DNA from 3 places in the Paraburkholderia agricolaris genome. Region 2 is predicted to be linked to each of the others. Evidence: predicted binding sites of a transcription regulator. Region 2 holds the regulator's gene; each other region holds the start of a gene.
What was found. The regulator HrcA, encoded in region 2, represses chaperone genes, less so after heat shock. The targets are predictions, from matches to a motif close to TTAGCACTCNNNNNNNNNGAGTGCTAA.
Positions count from the first base shown of each region.

Region 1: a site for HrcA is predicted at 1,845-1,871, ahead of GH665_RS13305 (co-chaperone GroES). Genes of this name have one in related genera too.
Region 3: a site for HrcA is predicted at 1,698-1,724, ahead of rpoH (RNA polymerase sigma factor RpoH). Genes of this name have one in related genera too.

Region 1 covers NZ_QPER01000001.1:3,014,140-3,021,560, forward strand. Annotated here, with positions in the region: gene GH665_RS13295 (DUF3088 domain-containing protein) at 1-330, opposite strand, end outside; gene GH665_RS13300 (acyl-CoA dehydrogenase family protein) at 385-1,602, opposite strand; gene GH665_RS13305 (co-chaperone GroES) at 1,895-2,185, shown strand; gene groL (chaperonin GroEL) at 2,204-3,844, shown strand; gene GH665_RS13315 (CmcJ/NvfI family oxidoreductase) at 3,980-4,819, opposite strand; gene GH665_RS13320 (SDR family NAD(P)-dependent oxidoreductase) at 4,835-5,590, opposite strand; gene GH665_RS13325 (LLM class flavin-dependent oxidoreductase) at 5,708-7,072, opposite strand; gene GH665_RS13330 (substrate-binding domain-containing protein) at 7,098-7,421, opposite strand, start outside.
Region 2 covers NZ_QPER01000001.1:4,071,239-4,078,659, reverse strand. Annotated here, with positions in the region: gene glnE (bifunctional [glutamate--ammonia ligase]-adenylyl-L-tyrosine phosphorylase/[glutamate--ammonia-ligase] adenylyltransferase) at 1-2,469, shown strand, start outside; gene recN (DNA repair protein RecN) at 2,602-4,269, opposite strand; gene GH665_RS17890 (NAD kinase) at 4,365-5,267, opposite strand; gene hrcA (heat-inducible transcriptional repressor HrcA) at 5,619-6,638, shown strand; gene hemH (ferrochelatase) at 6,823-7,421, shown strand, end outside.
Region 3 covers NZ_QPER01000001.1:377,250-384,670, forward strand. Annotated here, with positions in the region: gene GH665_RS01675 (cytochrome ubiquinol oxidase subunit I) at 1-88, opposite strand, end outside; gene cydP (cytochrome oxidase putative small subunit CydP) at 78-338, opposite strand; gene rpoH (RNA polymerase sigma factor RpoH) at 701-1,636, opposite strand; gene GH665_RS01690 (acyloxyacyl hydrolase) at 1,998-2,561, shown strand; gene GH665_RS01695 (nuclear transport factor 2 family protein) at 2,605-2,988, shown strand; partial or broken gene GH665_RS01700 (2-isopropylmalate synthase) at 3,170-4,153, opposite strand; gene ybiB (DNA-binding protein YbiB) at 4,689-5,660, opposite strand; gene GH665_RS01710 (fumarylacetoacetate hydrolase family protein) at 5,902-6,600, shown strand; gene maiA (maleylacetoacetate isomerase) at 6,626-7,270, shown strand; gene ftsY (signal recognition particle-docking protein FtsY) at 7,346-7,421, opposite strand, start outside.

The DNA of each region.
Region 1 (7,421 bases), 1.1 Mb from region 2:
GAAACCGTGCCGCTGCGCGAGCAGGTCGAGGATCCGGCGCGTATCCGTCACGAAGCGCTTTTCTCCCAGCGTCTGCGCATCGGCGGGTGCCGGCTGGTCGTCGCCGAGAATCAATACCGGCAGACTCTGATGCTCGGCGTCGAGCGCCTCCACAACCGCGGCGCGCGGACGCGGGAACGGCAGGCGGCGAATATCCAGCCGCGCGTTGAGCGCCGGGTCGCTGGCCAGCAAGCCTTCAATAGGCGCGCCATCCGGGCAGATAAAGCGCTCACCGGGATGTTTCGGATCGGTGAAGCCCGGTTCCAACAGTAAAAGCAGATCTCGGCTCATGGCATTCCGTGATGAGATGATGGGTGAATGAATGGCGGCGTTCTTTCCCGTGCGTCAGAAAACGCGGCCTTCGGTCAGGTGCGTGGTCACGCCGTTCAACTCGTAATCGCCGACCACGCGCGCTTTATGCAGCAAGGGGTTATGGCTGAAGATGGTGCGCAGATTGCGCCAGTGACGGTCGAAATTGTGCGCGCGCCCCGTAGCCGAAGCCCCGCCGATTTCAAACAGACGCTCGCCCGCATGAAGGGCCAGTTTGCTGACCACCAGTTGCGTTTTGGCGGTCGCCAGCGCCCCTTCCAGCACGAGATCTTCCGCATTGGCCGCGCCGCTGCGGATCGCATTGGCCGAGCGGTCCAGGGTGCGGGCGTTTTGCGCCACCAGCGCGTCGATCGAGAGGCTGTGCGCCGCGAGATCGCCCACCACCTGCTGCACGAAACCGTCTTCGCGCGCCGAGGCTGCCGGGCTATGCAGTACCGGGCGCCCGTATTGCGTCACGTAGCGCCGCGCATCCGCGAGAATGTTGCGCACGATCCCTGCCGCGACCGTGACCAGATGCAACTGCCGCACCGCGCTGCCATGGCGGCCCGCGAGACTCGTATAGCCGCGCGTCGCGATTTCATGCGCAAAGACCTGCACATTGTCGAGCACCAGGCTGCCGCTCGCCGTCATGCGCTGCCCCATTCCGTCCCAGTCGTCGAGTACCTGCAAGCCTTCGCGAGCGACCGGAATCACGATCGACACCTTCTCGTCGTTCTCGTCCTGCACATTGATACGCGCATAGTCGGAGAACGCGGTGCCGGTCGAGTAGTACTTTTTCCCCGTCACGCGAAAGTGCTCACCGTCGCGCACCAGTCTGGTGACGATTTCGCCAGGCCTCGCGGTACCGAGTTCCGTCGACGCACCGCCGAAGATCGCTCCGTTCTGTACCCGCTCGATCTGCGTGTCGTTGAACGCGGAGCGCGGCGACAACAGCAACTGCTCGGTCAGATCGAAATGAATCCGCAACGCATGTGCAACATTCGACTCATGCGCGGCCAGTGTGGCGATCACATGAAAGAGGTCTTCCAGCGAACCACCGAGGCCACCCCACTCGGCCGGAAAACGGAGCACGCCCAGCCCCGATTCGCGAAACAACGCGAAGCGGTCGAACGGCAACTCGCGACGTACTTCGCGTTGCGCCGCATCTTCGCCGATTGCTTCGGCGAGCGCCGGCAACGCGGCGAGTGCCGCCTGAAGCCGCGCACGCGCCGCGCTTTCCTGAGAGACCTGCATGCTTTGATTCCTTGTAAAAGCGCACAGATCAGGCTTGATCCGGCGAGGTGTGCTGGGAGCATGAATATCGGCGTCCGCGTGGGACGTGCCGGTTCGACGGACCAGTATAGGGACGCGGCGCGCAGCACTGAACAAGCAATTCAAGCTATGAATATGCGTGATTCTGAAATGCGATTCACCGATAAGGATCGATGAATCCGTTATTGGAGCGCCGCGCGGCATATTTCTATACTCGATTCCGGTCAGCACTCACCACCGACGAGTGCCAAATCTCAATCGCGGAAGTCCAACCATGAGCCTACGTCCCTTGCATGACCGCTTGATCGTCAAGCGTCTCGACCAGGAAACCAAAACTGCTTCAGGCATCGTCATTCCTGAAAGCGCCGCCGAAAAGCCGGACCAGGGTGAAGTGATCGCCATTGGACCGGGTAAGCGCGATAGCGACGGCAAGCGTATCGAGCCGGATCTGAAAGTCGGCGAACGTGTGCTGTTCGGCAAGTACGCCGGCCAGTCGGTCAAGGTCGACGGCAACGAACTGCTCGTGCTGCGCGAAGAAGATGTTGTGGCAGTGGTCACTCAATAACGAACGGAGCGTCAAACCATGGCAGCAAAAGAAATTATTTTTAGCGACGTCGCCCGCTCGAAACTGGTCGAAGGCGTCAACATCCTGGCCAACGCGGTCAAGGTCACACTCGGCCCGAAAGGACGCAACGTTGTGCTGGAGCGGAGCTTCGGCTCGCCGGTCGTGACCAAAGACGGCGTCTCGGTCGCCAAGGAAATCGAATTGTCGGACCGCGTGCAGAACATCGGCGCGCAACTCGTGAAAGAAGTCGCCTCGCGTACCAGCGACGCCGCCGGCGACGGCACCACCACCGCAACCGTGCTTGCACAAGCGATCGTGCGTGAAGGCCAGAAATACGTCGCGGCGGGCCTCAACCCGCTGGACCTGAAACGCGGCATCGACAAGGCCGTGGTCGCCGCGATCGAAGAACTCAGGAAGATCAGCAAGCCGACTACCACCAGCAAGGAAATCGCCCAGGTCGCGACGATTTCGGCCAACGGTGAAGAATCGATCGGCCAGCGGATTGCCGAAGCGATCGACCGGGTCGGCAAGGAAGGCGTCATTACCGTTGAAGACGGCAAGTCGCTCGACGATGAACTCGATGTGGTGGAGGGTCTGCAGTTCGATCGCGGCTACCTGTCGCCCTATTTCATCAACGATCAGGACAAACAGGTTGCCGTGCTCGATAACCCGTTCGTGCTGCTGCACGACAAGAAGGTTTCGAACATCCGTGATCTGCTGCCGATTCTGGAACAGGTCGCGAAAGCCGGCCGCCCGCTGCTGATCATCGCGGAAGACGTCGAAGGCGAGGCGCTCGCCACCCTGGTGGTGAACAACATTCGCGGCATTCTGAAAACGGTCGCGGTCAAGGCGCCGGGTTTCGGCGACCGCCGCAAGGCACTGCTCGAAGACATCGCGATCCTGACCGGCGGCCAGGTGATCGCTGAGGAAACCGGCCTGTCGCTCGAAAAGGCGACGCTCGCGGAACTCGGTCAGGCCAAGCGCATCGAGGTGGGCAAGGAGAACACCACGGTCATCGACGGCGCGGGCGACAGCAAGAACATCGAAGCGCGCGTGAAGCAGATTCGCACGCAGATCGAGGAAGCGAGCTCCGATTACGACCGCGAGAAACTGCAGGAACGTGTCGCGAAGCTGGCGGGCGGCGTTGCCGTCATCAAGGTGGGCGGTGCGACCGAGATCGAAGTCAAGGAAAAGAAAGACCGTGTCGACGACGCGCTGCACGCCACGCGCGCCGCGGTCGAAGAAGGCATTGTGCCGGGCGGCGGCGTCGCGCTGATTCGCGTGAAGCAGGCCATCAGCGGGCTCAAGGGCGTGAACGCCGATCAGGATGCGGGCATCAAGATCGTGCTGCGCGCGCTCGAAGAACCGCTGCGCCAGATCGTGACGAACGCAGGCGAAGAGGCCAGCGTGGTGGTTGCGAAAGTGGCCGAAGGCACGGGCAACTTCGGTTATAACGCGCAGACCGGCGAGTACGGCGACCTCGTGGAATCGGGCGTGCTCGATCCGACCAAGGTCACGCGTACGGCGCTGCAAAACGCGGCGTCGGTTGCGGGTCTGCTGTTGACCACCGACGCCACCGTGCATGAAGCGCCGAAGGATGCGCCGGCAGCGGGCCAGCCGGGCGGTCCGGGCGCAGGCGGACCGGGCCTGGACTTCTAGGCGTCAAGACGTTTTATCCGCATACACGCCGGCATGCTTTTCAACACGCATGCCGGCGTGGTTCGACATGAATTGGCATGTCAGCCGAGCCAGGCGCCGCAACCTGCTACGCCAGCGCGGCATGCACAAACTCACTCAGAAGAACAGCAGCGTGCGCAGCTCAATGCTTCTGCGCGGCGGCGCATCGGCCGGCGACGTGGGATCATCGAATGCCGTGTGGGCCGTCAGGCGCGCGATTGCGTCACCCGCCGAATCGTAGATCTTCAGCAACAGGTACTCATCCGGCGACATATGCGGGAAGTAGTACCAGCGGTGCCGCGGATTGAACACCAGCGCATACGTCTCGCCAACCTTGTCGGGATACACCAGGTCCGACGCCACCAGATCGTTGAGCGTAATACTGCGCGAATCGCATAGCGCGAGCGGCGACGCGTGCACCGTTTCTCCGATCGGACGCCATAGATTGACGATCGCCACGCGGCCTTGCAGCAAACGTTCGGCTTCCGCTGCCGGCAAATGATCGCGCACCCGGCGCGGCCCCGACACAAACGTCTGGTCGTTATGGATGTACTTGACCGGCTCTCTCATGCCATTGCCGCGTTCAGGATTGCCGTCGCGCAGCGTATGGTCGAACACGACTACACGCCGGGCACCGGTAGCCTGCTTCAGCAGGCGTTCAGCCTCCGGATAGTAGACAGACTCGATCTTTGCCGGATCGGAGAAGTCACTCAACGCGCTGGCATGCCGATGCAGTTCGAAGCCGTTACGATCGAGCGACAGCACACCAGGCGGCGGTGCAACGCGCGCATTCGAAATGCTGACCCGGTGCGCCCGGTACACGCCGCTGCGCTTCGGAACACCCGGTGGCGGGTCGTACTGATATGACACCGGTTTCTCGCCGGTGAATTCGAGGTAGTTCAGTTCCGCCTCGATTGTCGTGGCCAACACCGGTGCATCGATGACGATATCGCTCATGTTCATGCCCTCACGTCAAAACGATTCGTTGAATGGCCGCAGATCGATTTCCTGCGACCATGCACTGCGCGCCTGCTGATGGAGATACCAGTAGGCGTCGGCGATATCGGCAGGATTCAGGAGGCCGTCCTCACCGCGCTCGGCCACCCGCTGCGGCGAGGACGTACGCAGGCGCTCGCCGTCGATGCCGCCGTCGACCACCACATGCGCAACATGGATATTGCGCGGCCCGAACTCGCGCGCGAGGCTTTGCGTCAGCGAGCGCAAACCGGCTTTGGCGGAAGCGAACGCGGCAAACGGCGGACGCCCGCGCAGCGATGCAGTCGCGCCAGTAAAGAGTAACGAACCTCGGCCGGCCGCCAGCAACGGTTGCAGCGCCGCACGCGCAAACAGAAAACCGCCGAGCGTCGTCACTCGCCATGCGGCCTCGAACTGCTCCGCGCTCAGTTCGAGCGTCGGCGCACGCGTCGCACCGGCGGCGTTGAAAATGGCCACTTCGAGCGTGCCTTGCGTCGTGATTTGCCCGGCAATCGCAGCCAGATCCGCTTCGCGCGTGACGTCGCCCGGCGCAGCCACCGCATGGCCGCCGGCACTGCGGATTTCGTCGACGATCGCATCGAGCCGCTCACGCGAGCGCCCCGTCACGACCACGCTTAAGCCGCCCTGAGCGAAGCGGCGCGCGAGCGCCGCACCCAATCCGGCGCTCGCGCCCACCCCGGCAATCCACGCGAAACGCGTCCTCTCCTGCCGCTCTTCGACAGTCCCGGTCATTGGCATCTCCATTGCAGGTAGCCGCGGCACGCAACGCGTGGCGGCAGTAGGCGCATGCGCCTATCGTTTCAGCGTAGGCGATGGCCGGCCAGGAAGGAAATAACGAATCGTGGAAAGTTATGCGCCGGATTCAAGACTGGCCACGGAAAAATAGCGGTTGCCGGGCCGCCGCAATCCGAGGTTCTCGCGCAACGTGCGGCCTTCGTAGTCCTGGCGGAACAAACCGCGCCGGCGCAACTCAGGCACCACCAGTTCGACGAAATCGGTCAAGCCATGCGGCAGCACCGGCGGCATTACGTTGAAACCGTCCGCGCCGTGATTCACAAAGCGCTCTTCGAGCTGATCGACAATCTGTGCCGGCGTGCCGACCAGTTGCCAGTGGCCCCGCGCACCCGCGATTCGCAAATAGAGCTGGCGGATCGTCAGGTTCTCGCGGCGCGCCAGTTCGAGCGTCAGCAACTGACGGCTCTTGCTGGCATTCGTTTCAGGCAGTTCCGGGATCGGGCCGTCGAGCGGATAAGCCGAGAGATCGAAGCCACCGGTCAGTCCGGATACCAGTGCCAGCCCGACCCGTGGATCAATGAGCGACTGCAATTGCTCGAACTTCTCTTTCGCCTCCTCTTCGGTGCGGCCGACAATCGGAAACACGCCCGGCATGATTTTCAGATCGTCGGGGTGACGACCGTAGGCCTCCATGCGCCCTTTCACGTCCGCGTAGAAATCCACCGCATCCTGCAGCGTTTGCTGCGCCGTAAAGATCACCTCGGCCGTTTTCGCTGCAAGGTCGCGGCCGGCTTCGGACGATCCCGCCTGCACGACAACCGGATGCCCCTGCGGGGAACGGGCCACGTTCAGCGGCCCCTTGACCTGGAAGAAGCGGCCCTTGTGATCGAGCACATGCCGCTTGTCCGGGTCGAAGAAGCGCCCTTCGGCCTTGTTGCGAACGAACGCGTCGTCGTCCCAACTGTCCCACAAGCCCTCGGTCACCTCCGCGAATTCGGCAGCGCGCGCATAGCGCTCGGCGTGGTCGAAGTGCCTGTCACGATTGAAGTTCTTTGCTTCGTGCTCGCTCGACGAGGTAACCAGATTCCAGCCCGCGCGTCCGCCGCTGATGTGATCGAGCGACGCGAACTTGCGGGCAATGTGATACGGCTCGTTGAAGCTCGTCGACGCGGTGCCGACGAGGCCAATACGCTCGGTCACCGCCGCCAGCGCCGACAGCAACGTGAGCGGCTCGAACTGCGCAACGTAGCTATGCGCCGTGCGGCTCAGAAAGTCGAGGTTGTCTCCGCGTGTCCCCACGCCGTCGGCGAGAAAGATCAGATCGAACTTCGCGGCCTCGGCCGTTTGCGCGAGCCGGACGTAGTGGCGGAAGTTGACGCCGGCGTCCGCCTGCGCCTCGGGATGCCGCCACGCCGCAATGTGGTGCCCGGACGGATAAAGGAAAGCGCCGAGGCGCAGGTGCCCGCTACGTTTGCTCATGAATGTCCAGAATGATGAGTGAGGTTCAGTCCGCCGCCGGGATCCAGGCCGCGGTGGCAGCGTCGCTCGAACGGAAGGCCGGGAATTTTTCACCGAGTTCGGCGATCGTCCTGATGTTGTTCTTCACCAGATCGTCGCGCGTGATCAGCGTCGGCTTGACCACGATCCGGTGCTCGGGCGTCTGTCCCGCGAGCAGCAGGGCCGCCGCCCGCACGGACACCGCGCCGACCACCGCCGGATTGGTCGCCGCGGTTGCCACCCATGCGCTATTCGGCGCGCGGATCGCCTCGATATCGGAGGTCGAAATATCGGCGCTGTAGATGCGCAGCTTCGACGCCAGATTCGCCTC
Region 2 (7,421 bases):
CGCGCCTTGGCGGTTGTGTCCGCCGAGCTCGAAGCGCTTTACGGCGAACCGCGTGGACCGCAGGGCGAGCGGCTCGCGCTCGGCGTGGTCGGAATGGGCAAGCTGGGCGGGCGTGAGCTGAATGTGTCGTCGGATATCGACCTGATCTTCGTCTATGAAGAGGACGGCGAGACCGCCGGCGGTCAGCGTTCGCCGATCGCGACGCAGGACTTTTTTACACGGCTCGGTAAGCGCCTGATCGGCGCATTGGCTGAGGTGACTGCCGACGGCTACGTGTTCCGGGTCGATATGCGCTTGCGGCCGAACGGCGATTCGGGGCCGCTCGTGTGCAGCCTCGGCATGCTCGAAGAATATTTTTACGTGCAGGGCCGCGAGTGGGAGCGCTATGCGTGGATCAAGGGCCGGCTCGTGTCCGAAGGCGCGAGCGAGGCGGCAGTGCGGCTGCAGAAGCAACTCGACGCGATCGTCACGCCGTTTGTCTATCGACGTTATCTCGACTTCGGTGTAATCAGCGCGATTCGGGCTCTGCATTTGCAGATTCGCCAGGAAGCGCAGCGGCGCGCCTCGATGCGGCCCGACAAGGCCGACGACATCAAGCTGGGCCGCGGTGGCATCCGCGAAATCGAATTCAGCGCGCAGGTATTTCAGCTGATCCGCGGCGGCCAGGATGCCGGCTTCCGGGTGCGTCCGACGCTCGCGGTCTTGCGGCACGCGGCGACCCATGGGCTGATCGATACCTCGGTTTGCGTGAAACTGTCACAGGCGTACCGCTTCCTGCGCGAACTCGAGCATCGCCTGCAATACCGCAACGACGCGCAAACCCATGCGATGCCGGTCGATCCCGAGGAACGCGTGGCGCTCGCGCACGCCATGGGCTGCGACGATTATGCTGCGCTGATGCTCAAGCTCGACGCGCACCGCGAGTTCGTCGAGCAGCAGTTCGACCAGATTTTTGCCGACAAGGTGAGCGGCCGCGACGGTTGCGGCGCACGGGAAGACGGCGCGGCGACCTGGATCTGGAGCAGCGCGCTCGCCGACGACAGCGCCGACGAAGCGCTGCGCGCGCGTCTGATTGAACTGGGCGTGCCCGAGCCGGGCGAACTGCTGGCGCGTTTGCGCGCGGTGTGGCAGTCGTCGCGTTACGCGGGGCTCGCCGAACGTAGCCGGCAGCGCTTCGACATCGTCGCGCAGCGTGCGCTGGAAGCCGCGCGGACGTTGGAGCCGCCCGAACGGCGCGGCGATACGGTGGCGCGCCTGTTCGACCTGCTCGAAGCCGTGAGCCGGCGCGGTGCGTACCTTGCGCTGCTAACGGAATATCCGCAGGCGCTGCATCGGGTGCTGTCGGTGCTGGGTGGCTCGCGCTGGGCCGCGGGCTATCTGATTCGCCACCCGCAATTGCTCGACGAACTTCTCGACGACGAGGCAATGGACAGTCCGTTCGACTGGCCCGAATTCAAGCGCACGCTGCGTTTGCGTCTGGCCGCGGCGGACGGTGTCGAGCAACAGATGGATCTGCTGCGCCACGCGCACCAGGCCGAGGTGTTCCGCATCCTGTTGATCGATCTGGCCGGCCGGCTGAGCGTCGAACATGTGAGCGACCGTTTGTCCGAACTCGCCGACGCGGTGCTCGACGTCACGCTCGAAGCCGTCTGGAAGCAGTTGGCCAAACGCCATCGCGAGGTGCCGAAGTTCGCGGTGATTGCCTACGGCAAGCTGGGCGGCAAGGAATTGGGTTACGCGTCGGACCTCGACGTCATCTTCCTATACGACGATCCGGACGATGCCGCCGCCGACGTCTACGCCACCTACACTCGCCGCCTCATCACCTGGCTGACGACGGCCACCGGCGCGGGTACTTTGTTCGACGTCGACTTGCGATTGCGGCCGAACGGCGAGTCGGGTCTGCTCGTCACCGACCTGGATGCGTTCCGCCGGTATCAACTGCGCGAAGGCGATGCCGCCAATACCGCATGGGTGTGGGAGCATCAGGCTCTGACCCGCGCGCGCTACTGCGCGGGCGACGCCGAAATTGGCGCGAAGTTCGAGCTGATCCGCGAACAGGTGCTGACCACGCCGCGCGAAGCTGCACCGCTTGCGAAGGAAATCGTCGAAATGCGCGAGCGCGTCGAGGCGGGACACCCGAACCAGACGGCGCTGTTCGACCTGAAGCACGATCGTGGCGGCATGGTCGATATCGAATTCACCGTGCAGTACTGGGTGCTGCTGCACGCGGCGAGCGATCCGGAACTGATCCGCAATACCGGCAACATTGCGTTGCTGCGCGAAGTGTCGCGCTTTGGCTTGATGAGCGAGGCGGAAGCGGAGACGGTCGGCGCGGCTTACCGGACCTACCGGAAGTTGCAGCACAAGCTGCGGCTCGATGGGATGGAGAAGGCTCGGGTCGATCCGGCCTTGGTGGTGACTGAGCGTGAGGCGGTGCTGGGGCTTTGGAAGCGGGTGTTTGGCTGAGGACTGGAAGTCTGCGCCTGAATGGCTGAATGACTGACGCGAAGGCAAGCGGCGCTGCCTTCGCGCATTTTCAGACTAACGGTCGCAGCGGCTTCCCACTGGCTCCCGACCGGCCTCCGACCGATGGGACGGCTAGGCCGCCAGCATTTCCTTGGCGTGTTTCCGCGTCGTCGCGGTGATCTCCAGTCCGCCGAGCATCCGCGCGACTTCTTCGACGCGGCTCGCGCGGTCTAGCGACGTCACGCTGCTGACCGTGCCGCCCTTGCCGTTGCCCGACTTCGCCACCTGGAAATGATGGTCGCCACGCGCGGCGACCTGCGGCAAATGGGTGACACACAGCACCTGACGCGCCTGTCCCAGTTGATGCAGCAGCCGTCCAACTACTTCGGCGACGCCGCCGCCGATGCCGGTATCCACCTCGTCGAAGATCAGAGTCGGTGTCGGACTCGCGGCGCTCGCGATCACCGCCAATGCGAGGCTGATCCGCGCCAGTTCGCCGCCTGAGGCAACTTTCGCGAGCGGCCGCAGCGGTACGCCGGCGTGACCGGCGACGCGGAATTCGACCTGCTCGAGCCCATGTGCGCCGCCTTCCGGCAGTTGCACCAGCGCCACTTCGAAGCTGCCGCCTTTCATCGACAGTTCCTGCATGCCGGTGGTCACGGCGGCGCCCAGGGCCTTGCCGGCCTTGGCGCGCGCCTTTGACAGTTTTTTCGCTTCGGTGAGGAAGGCTTCTTTTGCCTTGGCTTCGGCCGCATGCAGGCTGTCGAGATCGGCTGCCGCGTCGAGCGCGGCGAGTTGCGCTCGACGCGCTTCATGCTCTTGCGGCAGCGTCTCGGGTTGCAGGCGGAATTTGCGCGCGGCCGAGTGCAGCGCGTCCAGACGCTTTTCGACCTGGGCGAGCCGGTCCGGATCCAGTTCGAGCTTTTGCGCGTAGTGGCTGAGCGAATAGGCCGCTTCCTGTAACTGGATCTCGGCCGGCTCCAGCGCCGCCAGCACGTCGTTCAGCGCCGGGTCGATCTCGGCCAGATCGCGCACCTTCGACACGATCGAGGCGAGATGCGTGATCATCGCCTCGTCCGATTCAGACAACGCGCCGAGCGCGCCTTGAACGCCGTCGATCAGATTGGCTGAATGCGACAGTCGCCGGTGTTCGGTGTTGACCTCTTCCCATTCGCCCGATTGCGGCGAAAGTTTGTCCAGTTCGGTGAGTTGCCAGGCGAGCCGCTCGCGCTCCAGTTGCAGCTCGCGGTCGCGCGTTTGTGCGTGTTCGACGGCCTGAACCTTTTCGCGCCATGCCCGCCATGCCCGCGTGACGGTTGCCGCGGTTTCCGTGAGGCCTGCGTGGGTGTCGAACAGTTCGCGTTGCGCGTCGGGGCGCATCAGCAACTGGTGGGCATGCTGGCCATGAATATCCACCAGCATCTCGCCGACTTCGCGCAACTGCGTGAGCGTTGCCGCCGTACCGTTGATGAACGCGCGCGAGCGGCCGTTTGTATCCATCACGCGACGCAGCATCACGGTGCCGTGATGATCGTCGTCGACAGGCGCGCCGAGCGCCTGCTCGTCGAGCCATTGCTCGACTTGCGCATGCGTGTCAAATTCCGCAGTGATGTCGGCGCGGCTTTCGCCGGTGCGCACCACGCTTGCGTCGGCGCGGGCACCGAGCGCAAGGGCCAGCGCGTCGATCAGGATCGACTTGCCGGCGCCTGTTTCGCCCGAAAAAACGGTAAAGCCGCTGTCGAATTCGAGGTCGAGCGCGGCGACGATGACGAAGTCGCGTATCGAGAGGTGGCGAAGCATGGAGGTCGTCTGGTGAGCTTGATATTCAGGGTTCGGCAGCGGTGTCGTTCGCGTTCCAAGGGGCCGGCGGCCCGGCGTTCCGGCGTTCCGGCCGCTCAGGGTTTGGTATCTTCTTCGTGGGACGGATATTCGTTCCAGTGCAGCTTTTTGCGCAGCGTGGCGTAGTGGCTGTAGCCGACCGGGTGCAGAATCGGCACGGTATGACGCGAGCGGCGCACTTCGATCGTGTCACCCAATTCCAGCGAAGTGAACGACTGCATGTCGAAGTTGACGTTGACTTCGCGGCCTGAAACGATCTGGATGCTCACCTTCGAGTCGTCCGGCAGCACGATTGGCCGGTTCGACAGCGCATGCGGCGCGATCGGCACGAGCACGATGCCTTGTAATTGCGGGTGCAGGATCGGCCCCTGCGACGACAGCGCATAGGCGGTCGAGCCCGTAGGCGTGGCGACGATCAGCCCATCCGAGCGCTGGTTGTACATGAAGCGGCCATCCACCGAGACATGCAGTTCCGCCATCCCGGAGAAACCGCTGCGGTTGACCACCACGTCGTTGAAGGCCAGTGCGTGGTAAATCGGCGTGCCGTCGCGCATGATGCGCGCTTCGAGCAGCGTGCGCTCTTCGCGCTCGAAGTTGCCCGCGAGCATTTGCGGCACGATCTCGCGCATGTCGGAGATCGGAATGTCGGTAATGAAGCCGAGCCGCCCGTGGTTGATGCCGATCAGCGGCGTGCGGTAGGGCGCAAGCTGGCGGCCAATGCCCAGCATCGTGCCGTCGCCGCCGAGGATCACGGCTACGTCGGCGCGCGCGCCGATCTCGGCGGGACGCAGCGCCGGGTAGTCGGCGACGCCGATTTCGGCGGCGGTGTCGGCTTCGAATACGACCTCGAAGCCGCGCTTCGCGATGCACGAGGCGAGCGCGGTCAGCGGTTCGCCGATACCTGGCGTATTGTTGCGCCCGACGAGCGCGACGGTCTTGAACTGGCTGGTCACTTGCATGCCGGCATTACACCATAGGTAGGGCCTGAAAAGAACCGCAGACAGACCCGGTAGCGGGCCTGCGCAAGCGGGCTGCCGGCGCATTGAGCGATTATCGTTAGAATGGTGAAGTCTTGATGGCATGCGCGCCGGTTATAGTCCGGCGGCGCGCCGCCAGCGGACTTGCCGGACCGGTGGCTGGCGAGACGCAGGATTCGAATCCCGGCGAGGCGCCGACCATGTTGGACCCAGCGCCAGTCAACGCGCCACATGCAATACCAGGCGCCGCCCCGCCGGCCGGCGGCGCGATAGTCAGGGGTGGGCGCCGTTAGCGCTCGCTGTAGTCGCGTCATTGAGCTAAAATTTTCCCTCATGCTAGATCCCCGCGCACAAACCCTCCTCAAAACGCTGATCGAGCGCTACATCGCCGAAGGTCAGCCGGTCGGCTCGCGCACGCTGTCACGTTATTCCGGCCTCGAACTGAGTCCGGCGACGATCCGCAACGTGATGTCCGATCTCGAGGACCTGGGGCTCGTGATCAGTCCGCATACGTCTGCGGGCCGCATTCCTACACCGCGTGGCTACCGGCTGTTCGTCGATACCATGCTGACCCTGGAATCCGCCGCGGACGAAGAAGCGGTGATGCGCATCGTCAAAACCACGCTGCAAGCGGGCGAACCGCAGAAAATCGTCGCCGCGGCGGCCAGCGTGCTGTCCAATCTGTCGCAGTTCGCCGGTGTAGTGCTTACGCCGCGCCGCAGCCACGTGTTCAAGCAGATCGAGTTCATGCGCCTGTCGGACAAGCGCATTCTCCTGATCATCGTGACGCCCGAGGGCGACGTGCAGAACCGCATCATGGCGACCCAGCGTGACTTCTCGCCGTCGCAACTGGTGGAAGCGTCCAATTACATCAACGCGCACTTCGCCGGCCTCTCGTTCGACGACGTGCGCCGCCGTCTGCGCGAAGAAATCGACGAATTGCGTGGTGACATGACTACGCTGATGCACGCGGCGGTCACGGCCAGCACGGATGAAACCGACACCGGCGAGACCGTGCTGATTTCCGGCGAGCGTAATCTGCTCGAAGTGGCCGACCTTTCGTCGGACATGGCGCGCCTGCGCAAGCTGTTCGATGTGTTCGATCAAAAAACCAGTCTCCTTCAGTTGCTCGACGTGTCGAGTCACGCCGCGGGCGTGCAGATTTTCATCGGAGGCGAATCGAATCTGGTGCCGATCGAGGAAATGAGCGTGGTGACCGCGCCTTACGAGGTGAACGGCAAGATCGTCGGCACACTCGGCGTGATCGGGCCGACCCGCATGGCCTATAACCGCGTGATTCCGATTGTCGACATCACCGCGCGGCTGCTTTCCCTCACGCTCAGCCAGCAGTAATCCGCGCCGGTTTCCGGTCACTGTCCACTGCGGCATCTCATGCTGCAAATGATGCGCGACGGCGCGCGGCTTGCCAATTGGCCGAATGGCCAGGGGTCCCTGGCGGACCTTGCAGTGGACCGCGCCGCTATAATGAATTCCACCTGAACCGACTCTCCGCCCCAAGCGGTTATCCCTGCTGCCTATGCGCTTCGACCTCGAGCGGCCCTCACAGAACGCCACGTCACACCGTGTCGCCGTGCTGCTGATCAATCTCGGCACGCCCGACGCGCCAACGCCGCGTGCAGTCCATCGCTATCTTGCGCAGTTCCTGTCCGATCCCCGTGTGGTCGAAATTCCGGCGCTGCTCTGGCAAGTGATCTTGCGGTTGTTGATTCTGCCTTTCCGCAGCCGCGCGTCGGCGAAGAAGTACGCGGCCGTGTGGATGCCGGAAGGCTCGCCGCTGCGTGTCTTCACGGAGAAGCAGGTGGAGGGTTTGCGCCATCTGTTGCAATTGAACGACTACACGGTGCTGGTCGACTACGCCATGCGCTACGGCACGCCCGGTATTCCGGCCATGCTGAACCAGTTGAAGCTGGCTGGCGCGGAGCGCGTGCTGTTGGTGCCCATGTATCCGCAATACTCGTCGTCGACCACGGCTACGGCTTTCGACGACGCTTTTTCGGCCCTCAAGCGCATGCGCAATCAGCCGGAAATCCGCACGGTGCGGCAGTACGCGGATCATCCGGCGTATATCGCCGCGCTCGCCGCTCAGGTGCATCACTACTGGCATCAGCACGGCCG
Region 3 (7,421 bases), 3.7 Mb from region 2:
CGAGCGTGAGTGGCACGAACAGAAAGTGATAAAGCGCCGTGATGGCGAACTGGAGGCGCGACAGTTCTACGACTTCGCTAACGGGCATGTTGATCACCTTGGGACGGATGCGGGGCAGGCACGGACAGCAGCGCCTGCGCGACTTGATCAGGCGGCAGCGACATATGCTCCGCCTGCGGATGATTGAAGAACGCGTACTTGAGCACCATCAGTAATGCGAATTTGATGGCGAGGACGATGGCGATATCCCGTGCCAGCGTCGGACCGCGCGCCCAGGCGGCGAACCGTTTGCGCAGGCTCGGGCGAGGGTTGCTGTTGCGATTCAGGGCTATGGTCATTATCGGTCGAAGGCAACTTCACGCCGGTGAATCCGGCTGGAACCAGGCCACTTGAGTGGTCTGGCAAGTGCATCTCGATTTTAGGATCGAGGACCTTGTACGTATAAGTTCGACGCTGCGGCATTGGGTCGCGAATGTCAGCCCGTGCGAACAGTATTGCTATGAGGTTTGTGATACGTCAAGAAACACATGTTTGAAAGGCATGTTCTTGAGTGAGGGCGACGGGCGTCGCGATTGAGTGCGAGCCTTATTGAGCGGGCACAAAAAAGCCCTGCCTTCTTGCGAGGGCAGGGCTTTGCGGCTAGCCTATGCGCACCGGACTAGCCAGTACGACCAAATGTTTAAGTCCTGGCTTTTAAGCCTTACGCATATTCGGCTAATGCGCCACGCATTTTCTTCATTGCGCTCGCCTCGATCTGGCGAATACGCTCAGCCGACACGCCGAATTCGTCGGCCAGTTCATGCAGCGTCGAGCCACCCGAACCGTCGTCTTCCACCTTCAGCCAGCGTGCTTCGATGATGCGGCGGCTGCGGGCGTCCAGCGCGTCTAGTGCGCTCGCGATACCGTCGCTTTGCAGCTTGTCGCGCTGACGCGAAGCCAGCACTGCAGTCGGCTCGCTATGCGAGTCGGCGAGGTAGGCGATCGGCGCATACGACTCTTCGCCGTCTTCGACCTGACCTTCCAGCGCGATATCGCCGCCGGACAAGCGCGTTTCCATCTCGGCCACTTCTTCGCGCTTCACGTTAAGCTCCTGGGCGAGACCTTCGATCTCGTCCGGCGTGAATGCGCCAAGGCCCTGCTTGTGGCTGCGCAGGTTGAAGAACAGCTTGCGCTGCGCTTTGGTGGTGGCGACCTTCACCATCCGCCAGTTACGCAGAATATATTCGTGGATCTCAGCCTTGATCCAGTGCATGGCATACGACACGAGCCGTACGTTTTGCTCCGGATCGAAGCGCTTCACGGCCTTCATCAGGCCGATATTGCCTTCCTGGATCAGGTCGGCGTGCGGCAGTCCATAACCGAGGTAATTGCGCGCGATCGAGACGACCAGCCGCAGGTGCGACAGGACGAGGCGGCGTGCGGACTCAAGGTTGTCCTGCTCGCGAAATTCGGTGGCGAACTGGCGTTCTTCCGCCGGCGTCAGCATCGGAATCCGATTTACGGCCTGGATGTAGGCGTCGATATTGCCCAGTTGACCGGGCAGCAGCGAGGAATGCGAGAGCGCCAGTGCACCTGCCGAAGCGGCCTTAGCCGACGACGGGCTCAAAGTACTCGGAAGGGTCATTGCATGGCTCACGTAGGAAACTCCTTTGGAATCAGACAAAAGCGTATTCAGTTAACGACTCCAGCGTTGGATGTTAGCACTCTGATTTGCCGAGTGCTAATACTTAGAAGGCGTAGGGGCATCCAAGTTCCGCAAATTCCTATTGAAATTTAGAGTTTGATAGCCAATTGGAGGCTCCGCACTAGATTTTCAAGAGCGCGTATGATTTTCCTAACAAAGCGCTTTCGCTCTCATAAATGACCGATTTTTTCTAAAATTGAAGTGACTAATTGCGAGAATTTGCCTTTCTTCATACGAAGCGCCAGATGTACATTGTCTCTAAAATAGGGACTGTGGTCCGCTGATCAACGTTCGGCTAGCTCTCGGGTGTCCGATGAAGAACAAAAAAAATGCGTTGCGTGGTCTGACTCTAAAAAGCGTTTCGGCGGCTATTCTGTTCACTGCTTCGGGACTGGCTGCAGCTGACCAGTTCGGCGTGCAGATTGCCGGCGGCGTAGGCGATCACCACATTAAAAAACTCGATCTCGGCTTTGTTTGGGATCCGAATCTGACCTGGTGGCAGATCGGCGACTGGCACTTTGCGCTGATCGGCGAAGCGCACGTGGCCTGGTGGCACACCAACGAAGGGAATGTGCACGAAAACATCGGGGAGATCGGTGTGACGCCGATCATTCGCTTCATCAAGGCCGCGGGAGCGATTCGCCCTTATATCGAAGCGGGCGCCGGTGTCCGCCTCCTGACGAGTCCCAGAATTTCTTCTGACCTCACGTTCGCCACAGCGTTCCAGTTCGCCCCCATGGCGGGCGTCGGCCTGCAATTCGGCAGCCACCAGCAGTACGAGGCCGGCTATCGCTTCCAGCATATTTCCAACGGCGGTATCAAAGAGCCCAATCCTGGTATAAATTTCCACCAGCTATATTTGCAATATAACTTCTGACGACCGAGGCCACGTTCGGCTTACCGGTGCAAGGGGCTGAGCAATGGCGGCAAAGATAATCGAAGCGATTCGCGGGCTGGAGCGAGAACGCTTTCGTGCGATGGTCGACGGTGACGGGCAGTTGCTCGATACGCTGCTCGCGGACAACGTGAGCTACGTCCACACGAACGGCAAGCGCGAAACGAAGCGACAGTTCATTGACGGTATTACGGCGGGGCGCCGCCGCTATCGGCAGATCGAGGTGCAGTCGCAAGAGGTGCTGCCGGTGGGGCGCGAGACCTGCGTCGTCACCGGCCGCGCGCTGATCGAAATGGAGGCGAATAACGGGGCGCTGCTGTTTCCGATCGCGTACACGGCGATTCACACCCAGGAAGACGGGCAATGGCGTCTGATCGCGTGGCAGGCGACGCGTTGCGCGATCGAGTGAGAGTGAGCCTTTTGAGCTCACCGTATTTCGCCGCATCGCACCGGTTACGCCTTGTGAGCGCCCGGTGGGCACAAGCCGGCGGGTTGCGCCGCGTGTGCTGAATTGTGGTTGCCCCGTTTCAGGCCGCTCAGGCAGCTGCGCGCTGCAGATCCTCATCGCGCCACACCGGCCTATGCGCCGCATCCCCCGCGTACGGGTGCCGCGGATGCACCGGAATCTGGTTGCAGCGCTCAACCACGCGCCGCACCGCGCCAATATCGGAGAAGTCGAGGCCTGAGTCGACGCCCTGCGCGTGAAGGTTCATCGCGACCGTAACAAGGTCTACGTTACCGGTGCGCTCGCCATTGCCGAACAGACATCCTTCAACGCGATCCGCGCCGGCCAGCAGCGCCAATTCCGTAGCGGCTACGGCGGTACCGCGGTCGTTATGCGGATGCACCGACAGTACGATGCTGTCGCGGTAGCTGAGATTGCGGTCCATCCATTCGATCTGGTCGGCGAACACGTTGGGCGTCGCGGCCTCGACGCTCGCAGGCAGGTTGATGATCATCTTGTGATCGCGCGTGGGCCGCCATGTCTGCGCGACCGCGTCGCATACTTCGCGGGCGTATGGGAGTTCGGTCGTGTTGAAGGTTTCGGGCGAATACTGGAAGATCCAGTGCGTACCGGGCCGCGCCTCGGCGTGCTCCTTGATGATGCGCGTGCCTTCTACCGCGAGCGCCTTGATCTGCTGCTTCGACTGGTTGAAGACGATCTTGCGAAACGACGGGCAGATCGCGTTGTACAGATGCACGATGGCGCGCGGTGCGCCTTCGAGCGCTTCGAACGTGCGCGCGATCAGCTCAGCGCGCGAGGGCACGAACACTTCGATCGTCACGTCGTCGGGAATGCGCTTTTCTTCGATCAGTTTACGGACGAAATCGAAATCGGTTTGCGAGGCCGACGGAAAACCGGCTTCGATCTCCTTGAAGCCGATCGCCACCAGCATTTCGAAGAATTCGAGCTTTTGCGCGGCATTCATCGGTTCGATCAAGGCCTGATTGCCGTCACGCAGATCGGTACTCATCCAGATCGGGGCCTGGTTGATCGTGCGGCTCGGCCATTTACGGCCGGTGAGGCGCACAGCGGGGAAGGGGCGGTATTTCTCAGCGGGATTGCGCAACATGTTGAGCCTCGTTCGTTGTGTCGTATGCGAAAGGGTGTGGCCTCGAGCGGCTGGCGCGCTGCCACGAATGCACGGCGCGCCAGCCGGTGGCTAGCGGCAATAACGAACGGGCGCGAACGAATCCCGTCGTGTTGACGGCGAAAACGAACGTGGATGCTGCCCATGTGACGTGCATTGGATCCTCGCGCTTCGTCCGAACGGTAAACGGACGAATGCAAACGACTACAGGTTGTGAAGAGCTACGGTTGGAGGTGAAACGGGAACTGCGGAACTGCTTTGAAGACCGCGCTTTGGGCAACGCAAGCTGCCAACGCGCGGCGCTACGCCTGGCTTACGCTAGACGTAGCGATAGGGGCCGCGCTAGGCGGCCGGAGGTAATTCGGAGGGTGTTCGGAAGGGAACGCATAGGTCTAATGTATGACGGCTTGCAGCGGCCTGTCAACCCGCGGTCGTCATCTCCTGCGTGCGAGTACGGCGTGTGCGCACGGCGGCGCAAGCGCTGCGTTGCACTCACGCCGGGCACGTTGCGCGGGCGCTACGTGGGCATTTGCGCGACATCCACGATCAACTCCACCTGCCGTTCGATCGCACTCGGCACGGGCGCCTCGCCGCGCAGCACGGCATTGATCCACGCGGCCGTCGTCGCAGCGTCGCGAGCTTCGGGCAAGTCGACTTCCGGCGCGTCGGGCGAAGAGCGCTCATGCGGCACGCGCGTTTCGCAGATGCCGTCATGCAGCCAATCCACCTGCACCTGGCGCCGTGTGTCGGCCACCGCTTCGCCTTCGGTGCCGCGCGCGAGCAGGGCGCCGCCTGTCGCGGCGTCCGGGTGCGTATTGAACAACTGCGTGAGACTGTCACGGTAGGGCGGATGCGTGTAGTTCACGAGCCGCAGCCCCGCAGGCGCGAACGGTTGCAGGATTTTCACCAGCGTGTGCGTGGAATTGCGCACGCCCATTCGCCGGCGCAACGAAAGAAGGTGCGCGAGCTTCGGTGCCAGGACGTCGATCGGTGCGAACGCGAGGCGCCGCTCGGCGAGACCGTCTTCGATATCGGCGTGCGATTGCGCGTGCGGGATCTGCAGATGCGTGAAGATTTCGGCGCTTGTCACGCGGCCCGGATCTTCTGTGACGCCATGCACCAGCACCGGCACACCCTCGCGTGCCAGCAGCAGCGCCAGCAGCGGCACCAGGTTGGGCTGCTTGCGCGCGCCGTTGTAGGTGGGTATCGAGACGGGGCGGAACGCCGCATGCGGCAAATGAACCGGCTCGAACGATGCATGCGCGCTAGCCAGCATGGCGGCGAGTTCGTCGGCGGTTTCGCCCTTCACGCGATACGCGAGCAACACGGCGCCGAGCTCGAGTTCGGCCACGCGGCCGTCGAGCATCGCGGTGTAGAGCGCACGCGTGTCCTCGGCGGTCAGCGCGCGGGCGCCGTTCGGGCCGCGGCCGATTTCCTTGATATAGCGGGCACAGGGGAACGGATTGACGGTATCGGCGGAGTCGGTCATCGGGCGCAGTGGGACGAGGGCGTACCGCCTTAGGGCGGTCGGCCACGGTATTTAAAGGACACTATTCGGTGTGAGTATCGCATCTATGGCGGTCCGGCGGTCCGGCAACCCCGCGAGACGATGCGCCGGGACCGTCGGTCCGCACATGCCCGTGCCGATTGGCTGCAGCGCGCTTTGCCGCGCGTTACACTCGATGTTTTATCGCCGCGCGCGCGGCACAATCCAGAAAACGGAGAACGGGATGAGTTACGTATTTGCACCCGCACCGGTGGTCGCGGTGCCGGTCGTGGGGTCCAGCGAGCAGTTCGCGGTGCGTCGCATCTACTGTGTGGGCCGCAACTACGAGGCGCACGCGCGCGAGATGGGGCACGACCCCGACCGCGAACCGCCGTTCTTCTTTGCCAAGCCGGCCGACGCCGTGCTGTATGTCGCGCCGGGCGCGACTGGCGAATTCCCCTATCCGTCGCTGTCGAAAAACGTTCACTTCGAGATGGAGCTGGTGGCCGCTATCGGCAAAGGCGGCAAGGACATTCCGGCCGAGAGCGCACTCGACCACGTGTACGGCTATGCGCTCGGTCTCGACATGACGCGCCGCGATCTGCAGGCCGAAGCTAAGAAGCTGGGCCGTCCGTGGGATACCGCGAAGGGCTTCGACCACTCGGCGCCGCTCGGCCCGATTCATCCGGTAACGACCGTCGGCCATATCGACAAGGGCGCGATCTGGCTATCGGTGAACGGCGAGGAAAAACAGAATTCAGACGTATCGCAACTGATCTGGTCGGTGGCCGAGACGATCGCCTATCTGTCGACGCTGTTCGAATTGCAACCGGGAGACCTGATTTTCACCGGCACGCCGGAGGGCGTCGGCGCCGTAGTGCAGGGCGACCTCATGAAAGGCGGTGTGGACGGGCTCGGCGAGCTCAGCGTACGCGTTGTCTGAAGCGCGGCTGGAGGAGACCCATAACATGAAGCTTTACAGCTATTTCCGCAGCTCGGCGTCTTATCGCGTGCGTATCGCGCTGAACCTGAAGAATCTGCCATACGACTACGTGCCGGTGCACCTCGTGCGCGACGGCGGCGAGCAGTTGAAGCCCGAGTACCGCAAGGTGAATGTGGACGGCATCGTGCCCACGTTCGTCGACGGTAACGACGTCATGCCGCAGTCGCTCGCGATTATCGAGTATCTGGAGGAAACGCATCCGGAGCCGCCGCTCCTGCCCGGTACGCCGGCCGACCGCGCTTATGTGCGCGCGGTGGCGTTGCAGGTGGCGTGCGAGATTCATCCGCTGAATAATCTGCGCGTGCTGAAGTACCTGAAACACACGCTGCATGTCGACGACGAAGCGAAAGACGCGTGGTACAAGCATTGGGTCGAAGCGGGTTTTGCGACGCTCGAGGCGCATCTGGCAGGCGATCCGCGCACCGGCAAGCTGTGCTTTGGCGACACCCCGACGTTGGCCGATGCGTGTCTGATTCCGCAGGTGTTCAACGCACAGCGCTTCAAGGTCGATACGGCGAAGTTTCCGACCATTCAGCGTATCTACGATCACGCAACGCAACTTGACGCGTTCGCTCGTGCAGCACCGGGTGTTCAACCCGACGCGGAATAATCCGGTGGTTGGAATGAAAAAAGGGCGCTCGAAAGAGCGCCCTTTTTGCTGGTTTCGCGACGAACGCCGCCAGGTTCAACCGCCCAGCAACGCATCCGAAAATTCTTCCGCGCTGAAAGGCTGCAAGTCCTCCACCTTTTCGCCGACGCCG